3 regions of the Geodermatophilus sp. CPCC 205506 genome follow, and region 3 is predicted to be linked to each of the others. Evidence: predicted binding sites of a transcription regulator. Region 3 holds the regulator's gene; each other region holds the start of a gene.
What was found. The regulator LexA, encoded in region 3, represses DNA repair genes until DNA is damaged. The targets are predictions, from matches to a motif close to TCGAACANNTGTTCGA.
Positions count from the first base shown of each region.

Region 1 (2,263 bases), on a different contig from region 3:
TCTCGGACGAGGTGCTGGAGAAGGTCGGCTGACGCTCCGGCACCTCCGTTCCCGTCCGTCACAGACGCACCGCGGGATGAACCGCCGGGACGGCGGCGGGGCCTAGCGTCCGACGGGTGACGGGGGAGTGGGGACGCCGCACGCGCCGCGCCGGCCTGCTCCTGGCACTGGTCGCCGTCCTGATGGGGATCGGTGAGCCGCGGGTCGCCCGGGCGCCGGCTGCCGCCGCCACGCCGGTCGGGACGGTGGCGTCCGTGGCGGCCCTGACCGCCGTGTCGACGTCCGCCGCCGAGCCGGTGGGGCACCGGCCGGGCGTGGGCGTGCTGCCGCGACCGGTGCCGCCCGCCGCCGCGACCGCGGCGACGACGCCGGTCCCGGTGGCCGGTCCCGTGCCGGGATCGGGGCCGGAGCCGGAGCTTGCCGCCGGCCCGGCGCAGCCCGAGCCCGCAGCCGCGCCGGTGACGCTCCCGCTCGGCGTCGACCCCGGGGGCTCGACCCAGGTGGTCACCGTGGTCGCGCCGTCGTCCGGGTCGACCACCGCCCAGCTCACCGCCTGGGAGCTCGGGCCCGCCGGGTGGACGGCGGTGCTCGGGCCGGTCCGTGCCCGGCTCGGCTCGGCCGGCGTCGGCGCGGCCAGCGAGAGCTCGACCCGCACCCCGGCCGGCACCCATCCGCTCACCGAGGCCTTCGGCCGCGCGGCCGACCCGGGCAGCGGGCTGCCCTACCGCGTCGTCGACGACCAGGACTGGTGGGTCTCCGACGTGGCCAGCCCGCTCTACAACCAGCACACCCGCTGCGCGGCGGGCACCTGCCCCTTCGACGAGTCGGTCTCGGAGAACCTGCTGGCGGCGGGGGCGGTGTACGACTCCGCGGTGGTCATCGACTACAACCGGGGTGGCCGGCCCGGCGCCGGCTCGGCGTTCTTCCTGCACGTGACGAACGGGGCACCGACGGCCGGCTGCGTGGCGATCGACCGGGGCAGCCTGCGCACCCTGCTGCAGTGGCTCGACGCGGGGGCCTCGCCGCTGATCGCCATCGGGGTCGGTTGATCGAGGACCTCGGGGCGGTGCCCCCGACGAGGCCGACGGCGTGTTGCGTTCGGACCCCCTGATCGGGGACCGTTACCGTGGCAGTCGAACACCAGTTCGGCGGCGGGAGGATCTGACCATGCGGGTGCTCGGGATCGACCCGGGCCTCACCCGGTGCGGGTGGGGTGTGGTCGACGGGCGACCGGGGTCGCGGCCGGTCGCCGTCGGCGTCGGCGTCGTCCGCACCGCCGCCGAGCTCGATCTGGAGCTGCGGCTGCTGGAGCTGCACACTGCCGTCACCGCCCTGCTACGGGAACACCGGCCCGACGTCGTGGCGATCGAGCGGGTGTTCACGCAGAACAACAAGGGCACGGCCACGGGCACCGCGCAGGCGGCCGGAGTCGCGGCGCTGGCCGCGGCCCAGGCCGACCGCCCGGTCGCGTGGCACACGCCGAGCGAGGTCAAGGCCGCCATCTCCGGCAGCGGCCGTGCCGACAAGGAGCAGGTCACCCTCATGGTCACCCGGGTGCTGGGGCTCGCGTCCCCACCGAAGCCCGCCGACGCCGCCGACGCGCTCGCCCTGGCGATCTGCCACGTCTGGCGCGGCCCGGCCCAGCAGCGACTGCGCGTCGCCGCACTGGCGGGGGGTATCGGCGCGCCGGTGCGCTCCACCACCCTGCCGCGCTGGACGGGGGTGTCCCGGTGATCGCCAGCGTGAGCGGCCGGGTGGCGGCGGTGTCGCCCGACGGTGCGGTGGTCGAGGTCGGCGGCATCGGCCTGTCGGTGCAGTGCACGCCCGGCACGATCGCCCGGCTCCAGGTGGGGGAGGGCGCCCGGCTCTCGACCAGCCTGGTCGTCCGGGAGGACTCGCTCACCCTCTACGGCTTCGCCGACGACGACGAGCGCCAGCTGTTCGAGCTGCTGCAGACGGCCAACGGTGTCGGGCCGCGGCTGGCGCAGGCGGTGCTGGCGATCCACCCGCCGCGGGAGGTGCGTCGCGCGGTGTCGATGGCCGACGTCAAGTCGCTCATGCAGGTGCCCGGCATCGGCAAGAAGGGCGCCGAGCGGCTCATCCTCGAGCTGCGCGACCGGCTGGGCGTGACCACCTCCGACACCCAGCTCGACGGTGCCGCCGCGCCGGCCGGCCTGCCGTCGGTCACCCCCGTGGCGCCGTGGCGCGACCAGCTGTCCGCCGCGCTCGTCGGGCTGGGCTGGACCGGCAAGGAGGCCGACAC
Region 1 is NZ_JALPKP010000010.1:117,601-119,863, forward strand. It holds gene MY520_RS08205 (YebC/PmpR family DNA-binding transcriptional regulator) at 1-32, shown strand, start outside; gene MY520_RS08210 (L,D-transpeptidase family protein) at 117-1,049, shown strand; gene ruvC (crossover junction endodeoxyribonuclease RuvC) at 1,168-1,734, shown strand; gene ruvA (Holliday junction branch migration protein RuvA) at 1,731-2,263, shown strand, end outside.
Region 1: the regulator LexA is predicted to act here: its motif matches at 1,134-1,149, upstream of ruvC (crossover junction endodeoxyribonuclease RuvC).

Region 2 (2,263 bases), on a different contig from region 3:
GCAGGAGGGTCGCCGGGCGCACCGCGCCGGCGCCGAACCGGCGGGCGGCGCGGTCGGCGGCGAGCTCGGCCTCCCGGCGGCCGTGTTCCCGGGCGCCCAGCTCCAGCTGCCGCGGCGCCGAGCCCGCCTCGACCAGCCGCTCGGCGCGCACCCCGACCAGCCGGATCCGCGCCCGGTCCAGGCCGAGGGCGTCGAACAGCGCGCGGGCGGTCTCGTAGAGCTCCTGGCCGACGTCGGTGGGGACGTCGAGGGTGCGCGACCGGGTGATCGTGGCGAAGTCGGCGAAGCGGACCTTGATGGTCACCGTGCGGGCCAGCCAGCCGCCCGAGCGCAGCCGGCCCGCCGTCCGCTCCGACAGCCGCAGCAGCTCCCGGTGGATGACCGCCGGGTCGTCGACGTCGGTGCCGAAGGTCTCCTCGTGCCCGGTCGACTTCTCCGGCTCGTCGGGCACCACCCGCCGGGGGTCGCGGCCCCACGCGAGCTCGTGCAGGTGGCCGCCGGCCGCCTGGCCCACCGCCCGCTGGAGGGTGCGGGCCGGCACGTGGGCGAGGTCGCCGACGGTGCGCAGGCCGAGCCGGAGCAGCACCTCCTCGGTCTTGGCGCCCACCCCCCACAGCGCGCCGACCGGCAGCGGGTGCAGGAAGTCCATGACCTCGGCGGGGCGGACGACGAGCATCCCGTCGGGCTTGGCGTGGGTGGAGGCCAGCTTGGCCACGAACTTGGTGCCGGCCACGCCCACCGAGCAGGTGATGCCCTGCTCGTCGTAGACGCGGCCGCGGATGTACTCACCGATCTCGGCGGCGTCGCCCAGCCGGCGCCCGGCCCCGGAGACGTCGAGGAATGCCTCGTCCAGGCTCAGCGGCTCGACCAGCGGGGTGATCGAGCGGAACAGCGCCATGACCGACCGGGACACCTCGCCGTAGAGCGCCATGTCCCCCGGCAGCACCGTCGCCGTCGGGCACAGCCGCAGCGCCCGGGAGGTCGGCATCGCCGCGTGCACGCCGTAGCGGCGGGCCTCGTAGGTGGCCGAGGTGACCACCCCCCGGTTGCCGGCCCCGCCGACGATGACCGGCGTGCCGGCCAGCTCCGGGCGGCGGCGCACCTCGACGCTGGCGAAGAACGCGTCCATGTCGACGTGCAGCACGGCGCAGCCGGCGGCACGGGTGGACTGGGCCATGACCCCTCCCTGCCGTCGAACACGTGTTCGACGCACGGGTGGACGGTAACTCCCCCGGGCCCGTCCGGGCACCTCCACCCCGTGTCGTGACCGACCCGTTGCAGAGCCGCCGTTCCCGCTGGTCGGGGCGGGTGTGTGAGAGCAGGATGAGTGAGGTAAGGCACCGACCGGAGGCCGCCACCCGGCGGCCCGCTACCGCTCTGATCGGAGACCCATGGCGCTCGACGACGATGACATGACCACCCCCGGTGGCGGCGACGGCGGTGCCGACGGCGGCGCAGACGGTGGTGCCGACGGCGGAGCCGACAGCGGCGCGGGCCACGGCCCCGGCGACGGTGGCGCGGCCGGCGGCGGTTCCGACGGCGGTGCCGATGGTGGTGCCGATGGTGGTGCCGACGGCGGTGCCGGTGGCGGTTCCGACGGTGGCGCCGACGGTGGTGCCGACGGCGGTGCCGATGGCGGGGCGGACGGCGGCGCGGACGGTTCGGCCTGACCGAGAACCCCACCGTGCAGGGTCGGCCGGACTCCCGGCCGGCCCTGCGCCGGTGCACCGCCCTGGACCCTGACGAGTTCGCCGAGCGGTACTGGTCCCGCCGGCCGCTGCTCACGAGGGCCGAGGAGACCGGCGCCTCCTTCGCCGACCTGCTGGACCTGGCCGCGGTCGACGAGCTGCTGTCCCGCCGGGGGCTGAGGACCCCCTTCCTGCGGATCGCCAAGGACGGCGCCGTCGTCGACCCCAAGCGGTTCACCACCTCCGGCGGCGCCGGAGCCGAGATCGCCGACCAGGTGTCCTCCGACGCGGTGCTGCGGCTGTTCGCGGACGGGAGCACCGTCGTCCTGCAGGGGCTGCACCGGCTGTGGCCGCCGCTGATCGAGTTCGCCGACCAGCTCGCCGCCGACCTGGGCCACCCGACGCAGGTGAACGCCTACGTCACCCCGCCGTCCTCGCGCGGGTTCTCCCCCCACTACGACGTGCACGACGTCTTCGTGCTGCAGGTGGCCGGCGAGAAGCACTGGCGCATCCACGAGCCGGTGCTCCCCGACCCGCTGCGCACCCAGCCCTGGACCGACCGGGCCGCCGCCGTG
Region 2 is NZ_JALPKP010000067.1:16,085-18,347, forward strand. It holds gene dinB (DNA polymerase IV) at 1-1,177, opposite strand, end outside; gene MY520_RS25230 (BatC protein) at 1,392-1,670, shown strand; gene MY520_RS25235 (cupin domain-containing protein) at 1,685-2,263, shown strand, end outside.
Region 2: the regulator LexA is predicted to act here: its motif matches at 1,193-1,208, upstream of dinB (DNA polymerase IV).

Region 3 (2,263 bases):
TCGCCTTTCCCGACGGAGCCCGGGACGTCGAGGCGCTGCTCCTCGCGCCGGACGGCACTCCCTTCCTCGTGTCCAAGGAGGTCCTCGGTGCCAGCAAGGTGTTCCGGCCCGTGGCCGCGCTGGTCGGCTCGGGCGTCGTCGGGCTGACCGAGGTCGCCGGGGTGGAGTTCACCGTGACCGGCACGCCCGGCGGCCCGGTCGGGAGGGCCGGGCAGCTGATGGTCACCGGTGGCGCGGTCTCGGCGGACGGGCGCCTCCTGGCCCTGCGGACCTACACCGACGCCTACGTCTGGCCGCTGTCCGGGTCCGACGTCGCGGGCGCGCTCGCTGCCGAGCCGACCCGGATCGCACTGCCCGAGTCCCCGCAGGGGGAGGCGATCAGCTTCACGGCCGACGGCAGCGGCGTGGTGGTGGCCAGCGAGGGCCTGCCGAGCGACATCACCGTCGTGCCGTTGGCCGAGCCCCCCAGCCCGGCACCGGCCGGCGACGAGGCAGCCGCTTCGGAGGGACTCGTCGGCGGAGGCGTGTCGCCGATCGCCGCCGGGGTGGTCGCCGCCGTGATCGCGGCGGCAGTGGTCTGGATCGGCGGGAGGCTGCGCCGCCGCGACTGACCCGCGGCTGCGGGCCTCCCTCGTCCCGCCGGTGACCTGCACGGGCGGCGGTCCTCGCCCGTGCCGCCGGTGCCCGACGAGGCCGGCGGTCCTCGCCCGTGCCTCCGGCGGCGGCACGGGCGCGCCGGCGCCGCGTCAGACCCGGCGCAGCACCGTGACGACCCGGCCCAGGATCGTCGCCTCGTCGCCCGGGATGGGCTCGTACGCCGGGTTGTGCGGCATCAGCCACACATGGCCGTCCCGCCGCTTGTAGGTCTTCACCGTCGCCTCGCCGTCGAGCATCGCGGCGACGATCTCGCCGTTCTCGGCGTTGGGCTGCTGGCGCACGACCACCCAGTCGCCGTCGCAGATCGCCGCCTCCACCATCGAGTCGCCGGCGACCTTGAGCATGAACAGGGTGCCCTCGCCGACCAGCTCGCGGGGCAGCGGGAAGACGTCCTCCACGGCCTGCTCGGCCAGCACGGGACCACCGGCGGCGATCCGGCCGACCAGCGGCACGTACGTGGGGGCCGGGACCTGCTCGCCGGCGACGGCCGGGAGGGGCGCCGGCTGCACCGTCTCGCTCGCGGTGTCACCGGGCAGCCGGACGTCGAGCGCCCGGGGCCGGTTCGGGTCGCGGCGCAACCAGCCCTTCTTCTGCAGCACCGTCAGCTGGTGCGCCACCGAGGAGGCGGAGGACAGCCCGACCGCCTCGCCGATCTCGCGCACCGACGGGGGGTAGCCACGCCGCTCGATGGAGTCGCGGATGACCTCCAGCACCCGTCGCTGACGCTGGGTGAGGCCGTCCCCGGCCTCGCCGCGGTCGGGGAAGGTGCGCACGGATGCCGTCTCGGTGGTCGCCGGCGCGCCAGCCGCCCCCCGGCGATTCCCTGACGTCCCGCTCTTCTCCGCCACCGTCGCCTCCTCGCCGGCTGCTCTGCGCAGCGCGTCTCGTCCGTCGGGATGGACCGTAGCGCGCCGGACGCGCTGGATCAAACACATGTTCGAAGTCCGGGTGGGGCGCTGTGGCTTTCGTCGGACCCGTCCGGTAGACATCGCACAGACGTTCGAATCGAACAAGCGTTCGATGGTCCGGCAGTTCCCTCGGGAGGAGTGGTCGTGGCACAGGTGCAGCAGGCGGTGTTGGAGTTCGACGACGCGGTGCAGGTGCCCTGGCGGCCCCGTCTCCGGGTGGTCCCGGCGGCGGACGGGTCACCCCGCGAGCACGCCCCGCGTCCTGCGGTGACACGGTCGGGTGAGGCGCGCGTCGGCGCCGCCCGACCGCCCGTGCCGACCGGTCCGGCCCGTCCGGGTGCGGCGCGCGGTGCGCGTCCGGGTGTGCCGGGCGCGCGGCCGGGAGCAGGGCCCGCGCGGCCCGTGACGGCCGTGCCGTCCGTGGACCGCACCGTGCGCGGCGGGTGTGGCCGGCCGGGGCGCCGGGCCACGTCGGGGCTGCGGCTGACCCGGCGAGCGCGCCGGCTGTCCGCGGTCCTGGCGCTCGGCGTGGGGGTGGCCCTGGGCTCATGGCTCGGGCCGCTGGTGACCGGCGGTCCCGGCGACCTCCAGCTGGTGGGTGAGAGCACGGTCGTCGTCCAGGCGGGGGACACCGTGTGGTCGATCGCGGCGGAGGTCGCCGGGCCGGAGCAGGACGTCCGCGCCGTCGTCGACGCGAT
Region 3 is NZ_JALPKP010000008.1:50,333-52,595, forward strand. It holds gene MY520_RS06540 (hypothetical protein) at 1-611, shown strand, start outside; gene lexA (transcriptional repressor LexA) at 747-1,430, opposite strand; gene MY520_RS06550 (LysM peptidoglycan-binding domain-containing protein) at 1,986-2,263, shown strand, end outside.